DNA from 4 places in the Blastococcus montanus genome. Region 4 is predicted to be linked to each of the others. Evidence: predicted binding sites of a transcription regulator. Region 4 holds the regulator's gene; each other region holds the start of a gene.
The links. The regulator LexA, encoded in region 4, represses DNA repair genes until DNA is damaged. The targets are predictions, from matches to a motif close to TCGAACANNTGTTCGA.
Positions count from the first base shown of each region.

Region 1: a site for LexA is predicted at 2,152-2,167, ahead of ABDB74_RS00770 (alpha-ketoglutarate-dependent dioxygenase AlkB). Genes of this name have one in related genera too.
Region 2: a site for LexA is predicted at 2,554-2,569, ahead of ABDB74_RS11345 (DUF222 domain-containing protein). Genes of this name have one in related genera too.
Region 3: a site for LexA is predicted at 2,318-2,333, ahead of dnaB (replicative DNA helicase). Genes of this name have one in related genera too.

Region 1 is NZ_CP155551.1:158,973-163,165, forward strand. Features, by position in the region: gene ABDB74_RS00765 (DEAD/DEAH box helicase) at 1-2,062, shown strand, start outside; gene ABDB74_RS00770 (alpha-ketoglutarate-dependent dioxygenase AlkB) at 2,190-2,816, shown strand; rRNA gene ABDB74_RS00775 (16S ribosomal RNA) at 3,212-4,193, shown strand, end outside.
Region 2 is NZ_CP155551.1:2,355,230-2,359,422, reverse strand. Features, by position in the region: gene ABDB74_RS11355 (hypothetical protein) at 1-282, shown strand, start outside; gene ABDB74_RS11350 (hypothetical protein) at 469-1,011, shown strand; gene ABDB74_RS11345 (DUF222 domain-containing protein) at 1,307-2,536, opposite strand; gene cobG (precorrin-3B synthase) at 2,725-3,885, opposite strand; gene ABDB74_RS11335 (reverse transcriptase family protein) at 3,940-4,193, opposite strand, start outside.
Region 3 is NZ_CP155551.1:4,261,341-4,265,533, reverse strand. Features, by position in the region: gene rpsF (30S ribosomal protein S6) at 233-520, shown strand; gene ABDB74_RS20490 (single-stranded DNA-binding protein) at 523-1,017, shown strand; gene rpsR (30S ribosomal protein S18) at 1,056-1,292, shown strand; gene rplI (50S ribosomal protein L9) at 1,304-1,750, shown strand; gene dnaB (replicative DNA helicase) at 2,418-3,788, shown strand; gene ABDB74_RS20470 (Ig-like domain-containing protein) at 4,172-4,193, shown strand, end outside.
Region 4 is NZ_CP155551.1:3,074,500-3,078,692, forward strand. Features, by position in the region: gene ABDB74_RS14650 (hypothetical protein) at 1-306, opposite strand, end outside; gene ABDB74_RS14655 (LysM peptidoglycan-binding domain-containing protein) at 437-685, opposite strand; gene lexA (transcriptional repressor LexA) at 1,152-1,916, shown strand; gene ABDB74_RS14665 (enoyl-CoA hydratase/isomerase family protein) at 1,999-2,787, opposite strand; gene ABDB74_RS14670 (iron ABC transporter permease) at 2,784-4,193, opposite strand, start outside.

The DNA.
Region 1 (4,193 bases), 1.4 Mb from region 4:
GTGGGGCAAGTCGGCCGTCTACTTCGTCTCCACTGCGCTGCTCCGCCGCCGGGGCGCCGGCCCCACGCTGCTGGTGAGCCCGCTGCTGGCCCTGATGCGCGACCAGGTCGCCGCCGCCGCCCGCGCCGGCATCCGGGCGGTGGAGATCTCCAGCGCCAACATGACCGAGTGGGACGACATCGCCGCCCGCCTGGCCGCCGACGACGTCGACGTCCTCCTCGTCTCCCCGGAGCGGCTCACCAACCCGCGGTTCCGCGAGGAGCAGCTGCCCGGCCTCGTCGCCCGCTGCGGGCTGGTCGTCGTCGACGAGGCGCACTGCGTCTCCGACTGGGGCCACGACTTCCGGCCCGACTACCGCCGCATCCGCGACCTGCTGGGCACGCTGCCGGCCGGCACCCCGGTGCTGGCGACGACGGCGACGGCGAACGAGCGGGTGGTGGCCGACGTCGCCGAGCAGCTGGGCGCCGGCGGCGTGGAGGTCACCACGGTGCGGGGGCCGCTGTCCCGCGACTCGCTGCGGCTCGGGGTGCTGCGGCTGCCCACCGACCGCGCGCGGCTGGCCTGGCTGGCCTCGCACCTGACCGACCTCCCGGGCAGCGGCATCGTCTACACCCTGACCGTGGCCGCGGCCGAGGAGACGGCCAACCTGCTCCGCGACGCGGGCCACGAGGTTCGGGCCTACACCGGCCGGCTCGACGACGACGACCGCAAGGACGCCGAGGAGGCGCTCCGGCAGAACCGGGTGAAGGCCCTGGTCGCCACCTCGGCGCTGGGCATGGGCTTCGACAAGCCGGACCTGGGCTTCGTCGTCCACCTCGGGGCGCCCTCCTCGCCGGTCAGCTACTACCAGCAGGTGGGCCGTGCGGGGCGTGCCGTCGAGCACGCCGACGTCCTCCTCCTGCCCGGGCCCGAGGACATCGCGATCTGGCAGTGGTTCGCCACGTCGTCCATGCCGCGGGAGGACCACGCCGCCGCGGTGCTGACGGCGATGGCCGACGGCAAGGCCTGGTCGGTGGCCCGGCTGGAGACCGTGGCCGACGTGCGGCGGTCCCGGCTCGAGCTCCTGCTCAAGGTCCTCGCCGTCGACGGCGCGGTGGAGCGGGTGCAGGGCGGCTGGCGCTCGACCGGCCGGCCCTGGGTCTACGACGCCGACCGCTACGCCCGCGTCGCCCGCACCCGGGAGGCCGAGCAGCGGTCGATGCTCTCCTACGCCAAGCCGGTGGACGAGGCCGAGTGCCGCATGGCGTTCCTCCAGTCGGCCCTCGACGACCCCACCGCCGCCCCGTGCGGCCGCTGCGACGTCTGCACCGGTCCCTGGTACGCCACCGACGTCCCGGAGGCCGCGGCGGAGGCGGCCTCGGCGGCTCTCGACCGGCCCGGCGTGGAGCTGGCGCCGCGTGCCATGTGGCCCACCGGCGCCGACCGCCTCGGCGTCGACGTCAAGGGCAAGATCCCGTCGTCGGAGCAGCTGGAGACCGGCCGCGCCGTCGCCCGGCTCACCGACCTCGGGTGGGGCCAGCGGCTCCGGGCCCTGCTCGGTGACGACGGCGTCGGCGGCGTGGTGCAGCTCGACCTGGAGGCGCCGAGCCTGGAGGAGGACCCGGACGCGGCGTTCGACGTCCCGGTGCGCCGCTCGGTCTCCGACGTCCCGCCGGACGACGAGCTGCTCCGCGCGTGCGGCCGGGTCCTGGCCGCCTGGGACTGGAAGGAGCGGCCGGCCGCCGTGGTGGCGGTGCCGTCGCGTCGACGCCCCCAGCTCGTGGCCGGGGTGGCGCAGGGGCTGGCCCGCATGGGCCGGTTGCCCTACCTGGGGGAGCTCTCGCTCGCCCACGGCGGGCCGACCGGCCAGCCCGGCGGCAACAGCGCCTTCCGGCTCGCCGCCGTGTGGGACCGGGTCGTCGTGGGTCCGGAGCTCCGCGAGCGGCTGGCCTCGGTGTCGGGACCGGTGCTGCTGGTCGACGACCTGGCCGACTCCCGCTGGACCATGACCGTGGCCGGACGGGAGCTGCGCCGGGCCGGCGCATCCGCCGTGCTCCCCTTCGCCCTGGCCCTCAGCGCCTGACGGGCAGCTCAGTCCTCCCGACCCTCGCCCGCGCGCGGTGTGCGGCGGGGCGGCACCGCTCCCTCCGCCCGGGGGCTGTCCACAGCTTTTCGCACACATGTGCGAAACCACGGGGTAGCGTGCCGGCATGACGCTGGCGCACCAGCCCTCGATGTGGGACCTCGCCGACGAGGCGACGCTGGAGCCTCTGGACGGCCTGACCCGCCATGTCCTGGGCGCCGGCGCGTGGGTCGACCACCTGCCGGGCTGGGTCTCCGGCTCCGACGAGGTGCTCGAGGTCCTGCTCGGCGACATCGGCTGGCGGGAGGACCGCCGGCAGATGTACGAGCGCGAGGTCGCCGTCCCGCGGTTGCTGCGCTGGTACTCGGCCCGCGAGGAGCTGCCCCATCCGCTGCTGACGGACGCGCGGGCGCAGCTGAACCGCCACTACGGGCCGGAACTGGGCGAGCCGTTCGTCTCCGCCGGCATGTGCCTGTACCGCGACGGCCGGGACAGCGTCGCCTGGCACGGGGACCGGATCGGCCGCGGGCGCTCCGCCGACACGATGGTCGCCATCGTGTCGTTCGGCTCGCCGCGCCCACTGCTGCTCCGCCCCGTGGGCGGGGGCGAGTCCCTGCGCTTCCCCCTGGGCCACGGGGACCTGGTGGTGATGGGCGGTTCCTGCCAGCGCACGTGGGAGCACTGCATCCCGAAGACGACGAAGCCGGTCGGGCCACGGGTGAGCGTCCAGTTCCGGCCACGGGGAGTGGCCTGAACCCCGGTCCGACCGGGGGACGCCGCCACGTCACCGGCGTGCGCCGGCGGGGCGGAGGGGCGCCCGGCCCCCCCTGCACGACCCCCTGGAGGACGTGTATGGTTCCTCCTGCACCGAGCGAGAACGGACCGGGCCGCGAGGCCCGGGAAACCGCCGGAGGAACCCCCGAGGTTCAGCCGCTGCGGAGCTCGGTGTACATTGGAGAAACCGCCTCGAACGAAGGCCAAGGAATTGGCTGGGTTTCCTGCGCGTCCGCTCCTTGAGAACTCAACAGCGTGCCGAAAGTCAGTGCCAAGTAATACCCCGTGCCATGGCTCTTGTGGTTGTGGCAGGGATTCCTTTGGTTGATTGATATCGCGAGTGTCAGCTCGCGGTTCTCAGCTGTGATCAAATCATCTACGGAGAGTTTGATCCTGGCTCAGGACGAACGCTGGCGGCGTGCTTAACACATGCAAGTCGAACGGTGAACCTCGCTTGCGGGGGGATCAGTGGCGAACGGGTGAGTAACACGTGGGCAACCTGCCCCTGGCTCTGGGATAACTCCAAGAAATTGGGGCTAATACCGGATGTGACCGCTGACCGCATGGTCTGGTGGTGGAAAGATTTATCGGCCAGGGATGGGCCCGCGGCCTATCAGCTTGTTGGTGGGGTAGTGGCCTACCAAGGCGACGACGGGTAGCCGGCCTGAGAGGGTGACCGGCCACACTGGGACTGAGACACGGCCCAGACTCCTACGGGAGGCAGCAGTGGGGAATATTGCGCAATGGGCGAAAGCCTGACGCAGCGACGCCGCGTGGGGGATGACGGCCTTCGGGTTGTAAACCTCTTTCAGCAGGGACGAAGCGAGAGTGACGGTACCTGCAGAAGAAGCACCGGCCAACTACGTGCCAGCAGCCGCGGTAATACGTAGGGTGCAAGCGTTGTCCGGAATTATTGGGCGTAAAGAGCTCGTAGGCGGTTCGTCGCGTCGGCTGTGAAATCCCGAGGCTCAACCTCGGGCCTGCAGTCGATACGGGCGGACTTGAGTGTTGCAGGGGAGACTGGAATTCCTGGTGTAGCGGTGAAATGCGCAGATATCAGGAGGAACACCGGTGGCGAAGGCGGGTCTCTGGGCAACTACTGACGCTGAGGAGCGAAAGCGTGGGGAGCGAACAGGATTAGATACCCTGGTAGTCCACGCCGTAAACGTTGGGCGCTAGGTGTGGGGGCCATTCCACGGTCTCCGTGCCGCAGCTAACGCATTAAGCGCCCCGCCTGGGGAGTACGGCCGCAAGGCTAAAACTCAAAGGAATTGACGGGGGCCCGCACAAGCGGCGGAGCATGTTGCTTAATTCGATGCAACGCGAAGAACCTTACCTAGGCTTGACATGCACGGAA
Region 2 (4,193 bases), 720 kb from region 4:
CCCAGCCTGGAGCAGCAGCGCGCGGATGCAGCCGAGATGTTCGGCATCACCGACCCGCCGGACGTGCCGGTCATCGCACTGGTGAGGCCGGAGCAGAAGGAGGCGCTGGTAACGGCGTGCATGGCGGAGCACGGCTACGCGCCGACTGAGGAAGGTCACTACGCGATCCCGAACGCTGAGCTCGCCGCCTTCCACCGCGCGGAGTACATCTGCGACGTCAGCTACCCGATCGACCCGGCCCTCGTCGGCGTCCCCGCCGACGAGGACCGGATCATCAACTAGGTCCGACCCGTGGCTGCCCACCAGACCCATCGAGCGAGGCAGTTCCGCCAGGCATCGACTGGCGGCCGGTGGGCGAGCGCCCGCCCGTGGCTGCTCGCCGGCTGCGTCGGCCTGCTCACCGGGGCTCTCGTCGCCTGCGCCGCGTCCCCGCAGGCCGGGGACCCGACGCCCGATGTCGTGCCGCCGATGGCACTCCACACGTTCCCGCCCGGATTCGAACTCGAGCCGCTGCAGGCTGTCCCCGAGAAGGTGCCGCCCCGTGCCGACGGGCTGGGACTCGGTGAGTATCTGTCCTATCCTCCCGTGCCCGCGCAGATGCACGAGCTGCTGGAGCGGCTGAGCAGACAGTTCGACGGTTCGCCGGACTTCGGATTCCCGGAGATCAGCCTGGACCGCACCCACGTGGTGGTTCGCTGGCACGGACGGCCCCCCGCGGCCCTGCAGGAGCTGCTCGACGAGTACGCCGACGCACCCTTCGACGTCGTCCTACAGCCGACCGAGTACCCGACCGGCGAGCTCCGAGCCGAGGCTCAGCGACTGGTCCGTGACCACGCTCCGATCGTGCAGGCCGCGGGCGCGAGGCCCTCCGGGGACGGTGTGGACGTGCTGGTGTCGACCGACGCCGTGGACGCCGTGGGCAGCGCCGAGGCGGCCCTCAAGGCGCACGGCATCGACAGCAACTACCCGCTGTACCTCAAGATTGGAGGCGTCGTCCCGGCATCAGGGTGAACGAGGCACGCCGTGACACCGACTGACTGACGCTGCCGTATCCCACGGCAGTGAGCCCCGGCTACGCGCCGTGCAGAGAGCCCCACCGTCATCTGGACGGTGGGGGCTCTTGTCGTTGCTGGGTGGTCTCGGCACGTGGGTCAGCGAGTACCCACTCTTCGTCATCGACGTCGGAGAGGTCGAGCCCGCCTGGGATGCGGCTCTAGGACGTCGGACCGGCGTGTCAGTGCCTCGCGAACAGGCGCGTACGGACGACTGCTCCAGTTCACGTGGCGGCCGACCGGGTCTGACGTGGTCAGCCCGTGCGTGAGCGTTCGGGTTCTGCGGTGCTGCGGGGGAGGATGAGGATCTCGGTTCCGTCGGGCCGGTAGGTGTGCCATCGGCCGCTGGTATCTCGTTCGACGCGGAAGCCGTGGTGGACCTTGGTGTGGTGGCGTTCGCACAGCAGCGCGGAGTTCTCCAGCGAGGTTTCTCCGCCGTCGGCCCAGTGCACGAGGTGGTGGACGTCGCACCAGGAGGCCGGGGCGTCGCAGCCGGCGAACACGCATCCCCGGTCGCGGTACTCCACCGCCCGGCGCAGCGGCGGCGGGACCACCCGGTGCCGGCGGCCCAGGTCCAGGAGCTCGCCGTCGGGGCCGATGACGATCCGGCTCACGTTGCCGTCGCAGGCCAGCCAGCGGGCGCGGGCGGCGGAGATGGTCGCGCCGAGCCCGGTGGTGGCCGCGCCGGGTCCGGTGGCGGGGTCGACCAGGTCGGTGAGGTCGATCCGGACGATGACGTGCGGCTTCACGGTGCGCAGGACCGGCAGCTGCCCGGAGGCGAGCTGGTTGTCGGCCAGCTGGACCAGGGCGTCGGCGGACTGCTGGGCGCGGGTGCGCATGTCCCCGGCCGGGCGGGATGCCTGGACGATGGATTCGACCGCGGCCTGGAACTTCTCCCCGCCGACGGCGTCGAGCTCGCCGCGGAATCCGACGCTGCCATCTGCGTGGGTGACGAACACCAGTGACCGGCCCTCGGTCGGGTCGGGTTCGGGCCCGTCGGGGTCGAGCCGGGCCAGGTAGTGGTCCACGACCTGGCGCAGTTCGGCGTGCGGGCGGCTCGCGGCGACCTCGGCCAGCGTGGTGTCCACCCCGGCGAGGTCGACCTGCTGGGCCTCGGCGGCGGCCACGTTCCCCGGCGCGGCTACCGGGGCGATCACCGCGACCGCTTCGGCGGTGATCGCACCCGCGGTGGCGGCCTCGGCCACCGCCGGCAGCTGCGCCAGCGCCCGCCCGGAGCGCACCATCCGCGACGCCGCCGCCGGGGAGAGCCGGGCGTGCCCGCGCAGCCAGGACGCCATCGCCTTCTGCCCGTCGTGCTCGGCGGCGGAGGTGACCTCGCACTCCCGCACGGTGCGGATGACCTCCGCGGCCAGCCGGTTGCTCGCCACCAGCAGCGGCCGCAGCCGGTCGAGCAGCTGCGGGCCGAACCGGCCGGACAGGTCCTCGGCCGCGAGGTCGTCCAGCGCGGCCGTCAACCGGTCCAGCGCATCACCCGCAGCTGTCGAACACATGTACGAAGATTTCCCGCAGATCTGTGGACAGGCGTCTGACCTGCGCTTTCGGGTTGTCGATGCAGGCTGACCCCGGTAGTCTTGACAGCGCGGCCGCAGGGACCGATCACGAACGGCTCGGCGTCGTGCGGGCCTGGCAGCGGCGTGCGCTCCTCCGCGGATCAGCCGCGACCGGTGCCGCCGACCCGGTAGCCGGCGCCGGTGGCGACGACGTCGACCACCTCGCCGGACGGGCGGCCGCAGCGGCGCTCGCACCCGGCCCAGTGCTGCCGAGCGCCGCCGGCGGGCAGCGTGCCGGCCGCGACGGCCGAGGCCGCGTCGGTGCGCACGTCGGCGAGCGACTTCGCGCAGCCGGGCCGCCCCGCGCAGGCCGTCACCTGCAGCCACGGGCTGCCGGCGTCGAGCACCAGCCCGGCCGCCGCGAGCACGTCGGCGGCCGAGGCGTCCGGGAGGTCGGGGACGACGACGCTGCGCCACGGGGTCAGCTGCAGCCCGGCCGGGGCCGTGTCCGCCAGCAGCCCCGCCTGCTCCGCCGTCAGCCGGCCGAGCGGCACGACGGCGACCACCGCCGTCCGCCCGTCGTCCTGCCGCACCGCACCGGCCGGCCCGGTGCGCGGGGGAGCCGGGACGTCGACGAGCGGTCCGGTCGGGGCGTCCAGGGCGGCCGCGATGCGGGCCGGGCCCTCGGTCAGCTCGGCCACCCGCCAGGCGGTGCCGCCCTGGGCCGCGCGCTCGCTCACGAAGGCGCGCGTGGCGGCCAGCGCCAGCGCGACGGCGTCCCCCGGGGCGGCGCGCAGGCCGGTGTCGGCCCCGGCCAGCAGCAGCGCCACCGTGCCAGCGTCGAGGGCCAGCAGCCCGACGTCCGGCGCCTGCCCCGCGACGTCGCCACGGCCGTCGTCGAACGCGGCCAGGAAGCGGCCGGGCAGCTCGGCCAGGGCGGGATCGGCGCACAGGGCGGCGTCGAAGGCCGGCACCCAGGGGCGCACGTCCAGCAGTCCGCCGGCCCGGCCGCTGAGCACGCTGGCCAGCACGTTGCGCGCGGTCTCGTGGGTGGCGCTCGGCAGCAGCCCGGCCGCCGCCAGCCGGTCGCCCAGCTCCGGCTCCGCGCCCGGCCGGAGCCCGCGCAGCTGGACGTTGCCGCGGCTGGTCAGCTCCAGCGCCCCGTCCCCGAGCTCCCGGGCGGCGGCGGCGAGGACCCGGAGCTGGGCCACCGTGAGCGCGCCGCCGGGCACCCGCACCCGGGCCAGGGCACCGTCGGCTGCGGCGTGGGTCTGCAGCGCACCGGGGCAGGCGTCGGCGCGGGCTCGGGGAATAGCGGTCATGGCGCCCGCGAGGCTACGTCCCCGGCCGGTGTCCCTACCGCGGGCCGTCGGGGCTCAGCTCCCGTCGATGCTCCAGTCGATGCGGTCGGCCATCGCGTGCAGCCGGGCGCCGAACGCCGGATCGACCGATGCGGCCCAGGCCACCCGGCCCAGCACGTGGTCGCGGAAGCCGGCGGGGTCGCGTCCGCGGAGCTGGGTGGTCCACCCCCGGGTGGCGCAGTTGTGCAGCAGCGCGCGCAGCGCGTCGCGGTCGCGGCGGGGCAGCGCCGGATGGTCGTTGACCACGACGCCGAGCACGTCCTGCCGCC
Region 3 (4,193 bases), 1.2 Mb from region 4:
GCGGCACCCCGGGTCGTTCCCGGCCCGCCTGGTGCCCATCATCGTGGAGGGCGTGACGGGGTGTCGCAGGGCGGCCGGGCCGGTCACCCGGACGGCTCCTGGTCGCCGGTGCCGGGCCGCTGGTAGCCTGGACCCGCGCGTTCCGGCTCTTGTCGGGGCGCGCGACGCATGTACGACCCTCCTGCTGCAGATGTGCTGCAGCCGCCGAGACCAGAGGAGGTGGGGTTTCTCCATGCGCAACTACGAACTGATGGTCATCCTCGACCCCGATCTCGAGGAGCGCACGATCGCGCCCTCGCTCGACCGGTTCCTGACCGTCGTCACCAACTCCGGTGGCACCGTCAAGACCGAGATCTGGGGCCGTCGCCGCATGGCCTACGAGATCAAGAAGCAGGTCGAAGGCATCTACGCGGTCATCGACATCCAGGCCGAGCCGGCTGCGGTCGCCGAGCTGGACCGCCAGCTGAACCTGAACGAGTCGGTCCTGCGCACGAAGCTGATGCGCCCCGAGGTCCACTGACCATGGCCGGCGAAACCGTCATCACCGTCGTCGGCAACCTGACCGCCGATCCGGAGCTGCGCTTCACGCCGTCGGGCGCCGCCGTCGCGAACTTCACCGTCGCGTCGACGCCGCGCACCTTCGACCGCCAGTCCCAGGAGTGGAAGGACGGCGAAGCGCTGTTCCTCCGCTGCAACGTCTGGCGGCAGGCCGCGGAGAACGTCGCCGAGTCGCTCACCCGCGGGTCGCGGGTCATCGTCAGCGGCCGTCTCAAGCAGCGTTCCTTCGACACGAAGGAAGGCGAGAAGCGCACCGTCATCGAGCTCGAGGTCGACGAGATCGGCCCGTCCCTGCGCTACGCCACCGCGAAGGTCACCAAGGCCTCCCGCGGTGACGGCGGCGGCGGCTTCGGTGGCGGCGGTGGCGGTGGCGGTGGCGGCTTCGGTGGTGGCGGTGGCGGCGGGGCGAGCGACCCGTGGTCGACGCCCGCCGGACCGTCGGACGAACCGCCGTTCTGATCCTCTTCCTCTCTGACTGAATCTCTCTGGAGAACCAGGTGCCCAAGCCCCCTGTTCGGAAGCCCAAGAAGAAGGTCTGCCAGTTCTGCAAGGACAAGGCGACCTACGTCGACTACAAGGACACGACCCTGCTGCGGAAGTTCATCTCCGACCGCGGCAAGATCCGTGCCCGCCGCGTGAGCGGCAACTGCAGCCAGCACCAGCGTGACGTCGCCACGGCGGTCAAGAACAGCCGTGAGATGGCGCTGCTGCCCTACACCTCCACGGCGCGCTGATCATGAGCACCATGAAGCTGATCCTCACGCAGGAGGTCACCGGTCTCGGGTCCTCCGGCGACACCGTCGAGGTCAAGGGCGGCTACGGCCGCAACTACCTCCTGCCCCGCGGGCTGGCCATCGTGGCCACCCGCGGTGCCGAGAAGCAGGTCGAGTCCCTGCGGCGGGCGCGTGCCACCCGCGACGTGCGCTCCCTCGAGGAGGCGCAGGCCGTGGCCGGTCGTCTGTCGGGCCTGACCGTCCGTGTGCCGGCCCGCGCCGGTGACGGCGGCCGGCTGTTCGGCCGGGTCACGACCGCCGACGTCGCCGCCGCGGTGACCGCCGCCGGTGGCCCGGAGCTCGACCGCCGCCGGATCGAGCTGCCCAGCAGCATCAAGACCACGGGAGAGCACACCGTCACCGTGCGGGTGCACCCCGAGGTCTCGACGCAGCTGGCCATCGAGGTCGTCGCCGGCTAGGAGCAACCAGCACGGCCCACGAGGGGCGTCGGACCACGGTCCGGCGCCCCTCGTGGCATCTCCGGGAACCGGCACCCCCCGACGCCGGCCGGGTAGCCGAGCCGGTGCCGGGGCCCCGGGGCACGTGACGCCCGCCGGGCCGCTGAGCCGGCCTCGGGGGCGCCCGGGGCGCCGGCCCCTCGTTGTCCTCGGGCCCGGCCACCTCCGGGACCCCGAGGGGCCGCTCAGCGCCGTGCGCGGGCACCACTGGTGGCGGCAGGCGACCGGCCGGGGCGCGCGGGAACACCGCTGTGACACGTGGTGCGACGCCAGGAAAATTCTTCCGGACTTTCTTCCGTCCACATGCCCCGTGCGGCGTCCGTGCAGGTCAGCCCGGGTGCCGGGGGCGGCTTGCCGGCGGCGTCCCCCGATTCCTCCACATGTCGACACGCCTCCGTCCACCGACTTGTCCACAAGTTGTGCAGATCGACGTGCACAGCGGTGGTGGACTCCGCTCCCCCGGCTTCCTAACGTCCTCCCTGGCCGCCGACGGGACTCCGACTGTCAGTCCCCTCCGGTAGGCAGGAGCCGAACAGGCGTTCGGTCCGGTGTCGCTCGCCGAGCTCGCGTACTTCCCCTGCGCGCAGTGGTCATGCGAGCGCGCCCGCAAGGAGATGGAGGTACCCCCGTGGCGGTGGCCGACGAGTTCAGCCGACCGTCCGCAGCGGCGCCGGAGTACGACCGGCAGCCCCCGCAGGACGTCGCGGCGGAGCAGTCGGTGCTCGGCGGCATGCTGCTGAGCAAGGACGCGGTCGCCGACGTGGTGGAGGTCCTGCACGGCAACGACTTCTACCGGCCGGCGCACCAGGTGATCTTCGACTGCATCCTCGACCTCTACGGGCGGGGTGAGCCGGCCGACGCCATCACCGTCGCCGCCGAGCTCAACCGCACCGACCAGCTGTCGAAGATGGGCGGCGCGGTCTACCTGCACACGCTCATCCAGTCCACGCCGACGGCGGCCAACGCCGGGTACTACGCGGCGATCGTCGCCGAGCAGGCGGTGCTGCGCCGGCTGGTCGAGGCCGGTACCCGCGTGGTGCAGCTGGGCTACGGCGCGGCCGGTGGCAAGGGCGACGTCGACGACATCGTCGACCGCGCCCAGCAGGAGATCTACGACGTCACCGAGAAGCGCATGAGCGAGGACTACTCGCGCCTCGAGGACGTCCTGCAGCCGACCATGGACGAGCTGGACGCCATCGCCTCCCGCGGCGGCACCGCCCGCGGCGTGCCCACCGGGATCCGCGATCTCGACGAGCTCACCAACGGCCTGCAGGCCGGCCAGATGGTCGTCATCGCGGCCCGGCCCGGTGTCGGGAAGTCGACCCTGGGCCTGGACATCGCGCGGTCGGCGACGGTGAAGCACGGCATGCCGGCCTGCATCTTCTCGCTGGAGATGAGCAAGCACGAGATCACGATGCGTCTGCTGTCGGCCGAGGCGAAGGTGCCGCTGCACCACATGCGCGCCGGCACGCTGTCCGACGAGGACTGGGCGAAGCTGGCCCGCCGGATGGGCGAGGTGGCCGACGCGCCGCTCTACATCGACGACTCGCCCAACATGACGATGATGGAGATCCGCGCCAAGGCGCGGCGGCTCAAGCAGCGCAACGACCTCAAGCTCATCGTCATCGACTACCTCCAGCTCATGACCTCGGGCAAGAAGGTCGAGAGCCGCCAGCAGGAGGTCTCGGAGTTCTCCCGTGCGCTCAAGCTGCTGGCCAAGGAGCTCGAGGTCCCGGTCATCGCGATGTCGCAGCTCAACCGTGGCTCGGAGCAGCGGCAGGACAAGAAGCCGATGCTCTCCGACCTCCGTGAGTCCGGCTCCATCGAGCAGGACGCCGACATGGTCATGATGATCCACCGCGAGGACATGTACGAGAAGGAGTCTCCGCGGGCCGGCGAGGCCGACATCATGCTGGTCAAGCACCGCAACGGCCCCACCGCGAACGTCACCGTCGCCTTCCAGGGCCACTACAGCCGCTTCGTGGACATGGCCAACTAGCCCTCCGGGCAACGCACGACGCAGGGGCCCAGGACCGGACAGGTCCAGGGCCCCTGCGTCGTCTGCGGGCGAGGCTGCGCCCGGCACCGGTCGGCGCCCGGGGCCGGCAGTCATGTCGACGGGTGCGAGCCAGGGTGCTCGCGGCCGCGCTGTTCCACGGGAAACAGTTCGGTGGCCTGGCTGCTCGGCCGCCGGGTTGGGCTGTGCGCACTGTCTGCGGGGCGCGCCGTGCAGCGTTGCGCCACGGCCTGCAGCGATGCAGGCGCCAACCATTGTGGCGCCTGTCACCGGTGGGCTAGGAAGAGGGCCCCTCAGGCATTGGAGAACCCTTGTCCTCACATCCCTGGCGTCGGACGACGGCGTCCGCCGTCGGTGCCCTGGCCATGGCCCTGACCGTCACGGCGA
Region 4 (4,193 bases):
CTCGCCGGCCCGGAGCGCGGACACCGCCTGCGCCGCCGCCATCTCCTGGGTCACGCGCCGCCGCGCCGACCGGGTGGCCGCCGGCGCCGGGGACTGCGGCTCGGGCAGCCGGAGGGTCGTCAGGTCGGTCCACGCCGCCTCCTCGACACCGCCCACGACGACCCGCACCCACATCTGGCAGGCCCCGGCGCCGTCGTGCCGCCACCCCAGCAGCTCGCCGGCCCACCAGGTACCGGCCTGGAAGACCTCCACGGCCTGGGGCCGACTGGTGAAGACCGCGGCGCGGTTGTCCATGACGCTCGACACCGCACGACCGTATGCGGCCGCCGAGCACGCACCGTGAACGTGCCCACACGGAGGGTTGACGAAGTCGCCGGCCGGCCCTTGTGAACCTCGTGCCGTGGCGAGCCGCCGCCCGACCGCCGCGCTGGACGCCTCAGGGCAGTGCCAGCACCTGACCGGGCACGAGGTCCGCGCTGCGCAGACCGTTCAGCGTCTGGATCTCGTCCACGACCTCACGGACGTCACGGTCGCCCGCCACACCTCCGGCGATGGACCACAGCGTGTCACCGGACTCGACGACCACGCTGGCCGTGCCCATCAGCTCGAGCCCGTCCCCTCCGCCGCCCATGACCGCCTCGCCGAGCGCGACCAGCCCCACCACGAGCGCGACGGCCAGGACCACGACCAGCCGGCGACCCCGCGCGGTCAGCCGGAGCGGCGGCGGCGCGATGCCCGGCCGGCCATCGTGGCGGCTCGGGCCTCTCGGCGCGACGGCCGGGGCGGCGGCACCATCCCGGACGGGGGCCCGCCGCCCGGGCGCCACGGCGTACGCCTCCGGCACGGGTGGCAGCACCCGGAGGTGACGCGCCGGTGGCGCCTCGACCGCAACCCGCCCCTCGGACACTCCGCCCACCGACCGCACCGCACTGCCCGTCATCGCACTTCCGCCTCTCACCTGGCCGGCGCCCGCCCACCCGAACGTGTGTTCGATTCGAACGCCTGTCCGATGTCTACCCGATGCCACCGACAGATGGGGGGCGACACGACATGGCTTCGAACACCTGTTTGAACTGGGCGGGGATCGGCGCTACGGTCGACGTCGAGGACGAGGTCGGAACGGCTGCGCGAGCAGCCGGCGAGGAGGAGACGTGACGGAGTCGAGCGGGACGTCCGGCGGCCGGCGGGCGCGCGGCGGCACCCAGGACGGGGCCGAGGCCTCGGCGACTGTCCGGACCTTTCCCGACCGGAGCGCGGACGGTGACGGCCTGACCCAGCGTCAGCGGCGCGTCCTGGAGGTCATCCGCGACTCGATCGAGCGCCGCGGCTACCCACCTTCGGTCCGGGAGATCGGCGAGGCGGTCGGCCTCTCCTCGGCCTCGTCGGTCGCCCACCAGCTGTCGGTGCTGCAGAAGAAGGGCTGGCTGCGGCGGGATCCGAACCGGCCGCGCGCTCTCGACGTGCGCCTGCCGGGCGATGCCGGCCGCACCGCCTCGGCCGTCGCCGAGCCTCCGATGGTCAGCGAGGGCGAGCGGGCCGCCGCCCCGGCCTACGTCCCGCTGGTCGGTCGCATCGCCGCGGGTGGCCCGGTGCTGGCCGAGCAGGCGGTCGAGGACGTCTTCCCGCTCCCCCGCGAGCTGGTCGGCGAGGGCACCGTGTTCATGCTGAAGGTCGCCGGTGACTCGATGGTGGAGGCGGCCATCTGCGACGGCGACTGGGTCGTCGTGCGGCAGCAGCCGACCGCCGAGAACGGCGAGATCGTGGCCGCGATGATCGACGGCGAGGCCACGGTGAAGACCTACAAGCGCCGTGACGGCCACGTGTGGCTGCTCCCGCACAACCCGGCCTACGAGCCGATCCCCGGTGACGAGGCGACGATCCTCGGCCGCGTGGTCTCGGTCCTGCGCCGGGTCTGACACGGAACCCACGTCGGGGCCCGGCCTCCGGTGGCCGGGCCCCGACGTGGGCGGTGAAGCGGACGGCTCAGCCGGCGCCCCCTCAGCGTCGCTGGTAGTCGCCGTCGCGCTTCTCGAAGAAGGCCTGCAACGCCTCCTGGTGGTCCTCGGTCCGGAACATCTCCAGGAACCGCTTGGTCTGGAGCGCCTGTCCCTGGGTGAAGTCCATCTCGAACGCTCCGGTGACCGCTTCCTTCGTGGCCTCCACCGACAGCGGCGCACGGGTGGCGATCCGCTGCGCTTTCGCCAGCGCGGCGGTCATGAGGTCGCCCGGCTCGTGGACCTCCGTCACCAGGCCCCAGTTGAGCGCCTGCTGGGCGGAGTAGCGGGCCCCGGTCAGCAGGATCTCCTTTGCCGGGCCGAGTCCGATCACACGGGGCAGGCGCCAGAAGCTGACGATGAGGCCGACGTTCACGCCCGCCGCGACGAAGAAGGCCTCGGTGGACGCGATCCGGATGTCGCAGCAGAGCGAGAACTCCAGCCCACCGCCGATCGTGGCCCCGTTGATGGCCGCGATCACCGGGGCTCGGAAGTTCTGCACCCCATTGAGGACCCGGCTGAACTCGGCCAGGTAGTCGCTGAGTTGCTCGTCGCTCATGGACTGGTCCTCGCCCAGGTGCGCACCGGCGGTGAAGGCCCGGCCTTCTCCGGTGATCACCAGGCAACGGACCTGCTCGTCGGCGTCCAGGATGTCCAGCGCCTTCATGAAGGACCGCCGGCTCTCCCAGCTGAAGGTGTTGGACGGGGGGCTGTCCAGGGTGAGGACAGCGATGTGCGGGGTCTCGTAGCGAAGGTGGACGCCGGTGCCGACATCGGTCGTGGTCACTGTCATGCTGCTTCCTCCGGTGGGGTGTTGAGTGCGACGGACGGGGACCGGCGGGACCGCCGGGTGGACGTGCCGGGCTTGCGGTCGAGCAGTCGCATCGCGATCACGGTCACCACGATGTTGATCAGCAGGATCACCACGGAGAGCGCACCCACGCGCTGGTAGAGCGACTCACTGGCCAGGTTGTAGAGCACCGTGGCCACCGTGGGATTCGCGCCGGTGTAGAGGAACACCGACATCTCCAGCTCCCGGAAGAGCAGGACGAAGTTGAGCATGCCCGCGGCCAGCAGGGAGGGCCGCAGCAACGGCACCGTGATCCGCCGCCAGGTGCGCGCCCAGGACGCTCCCAGGCTCCGGGACGCCTCTTCGACCTCCGCGCCGATCTGGCCCATCCCGGCGTGCACGTAAGCGAAGGTCAACGGCAGGGCGCTGCCGGCATAGGCGATCAACAGGATGGTGAGCGTCCCACCCAGTCCGAACGGCTGACCCGCGTAGGCGATGATCAGACCGATGCCGAGCACCGCCCCGGGGAAGGCCAGGGGCGCGGCCATGGCTCCGATGATGGCTGCGTTGCTCCGGGCCTTGGTGCGGTGCACCAGCCACGAGGCCAGCAGCGCGACGGCGAGTGCGAGGACCGTCCCGCCGAGCGCCAGGACGAAGCTGTTGCCCATCGCGGCAGCGATCAGCGGCCGGCTGAACACCGCCTCGTAGTTGCCGGTGAGGGTGAAGTTGTCCCACCCCAGGGGCCGGCCGAGGGCTTCGCGGAAGGAGGTGACCAGCAGGACGCCGAAGGGCAGCACGAGGCTCAGGAGCACCACCAGCGAGCAGAACCCCAGGGCGAGGAAGCGGGCGCCGCCCAGGTGCGTCACGTCCTGCCGCCCCGGCTTGCCTCCGATGACGGTGAACTTCTTCCCCCCGAGCAGCTTGCGCTGGAGGATCAAGAGCACGGCGATGATCACCAGGATCGGGACGGAGATGACCGCGGCGGCCTCGATCCGGGGCGGGAACTGCATGAGGCTCAGCAGCACCGTCGGGATGGTCTGGAAGCCGGTGGGAGCGCCGAGGATGGCGACCGGCCCGAAGATCACCGCGGCGCTGACGAACACCAGGATCGATCCGGCGATCAGCGACGGGAGGATGACCGGGAAGGTCACCGTGCGCAGTACCCGGGCACGGGACGCCCCCAGGCTCGCCGCAGCCTGCTCGAGCGCCGGGTCGATGCCGTCCAGCGCGGCCGATACCGGCAGGAACACCAGGGGGTAGAGGAAGAGCGAGAGAACGAAGATGATCCCCCACGGCGTGAAGATGTCGAAGGGCGCTTCCTCGAGGCCGAAGAGCGACATCAACGCGGTGTTCAGCATCCCGTTGCGCGGCCCGAGCAGCAGAACCCAGCCCAGCGCAGCGATGAAGCT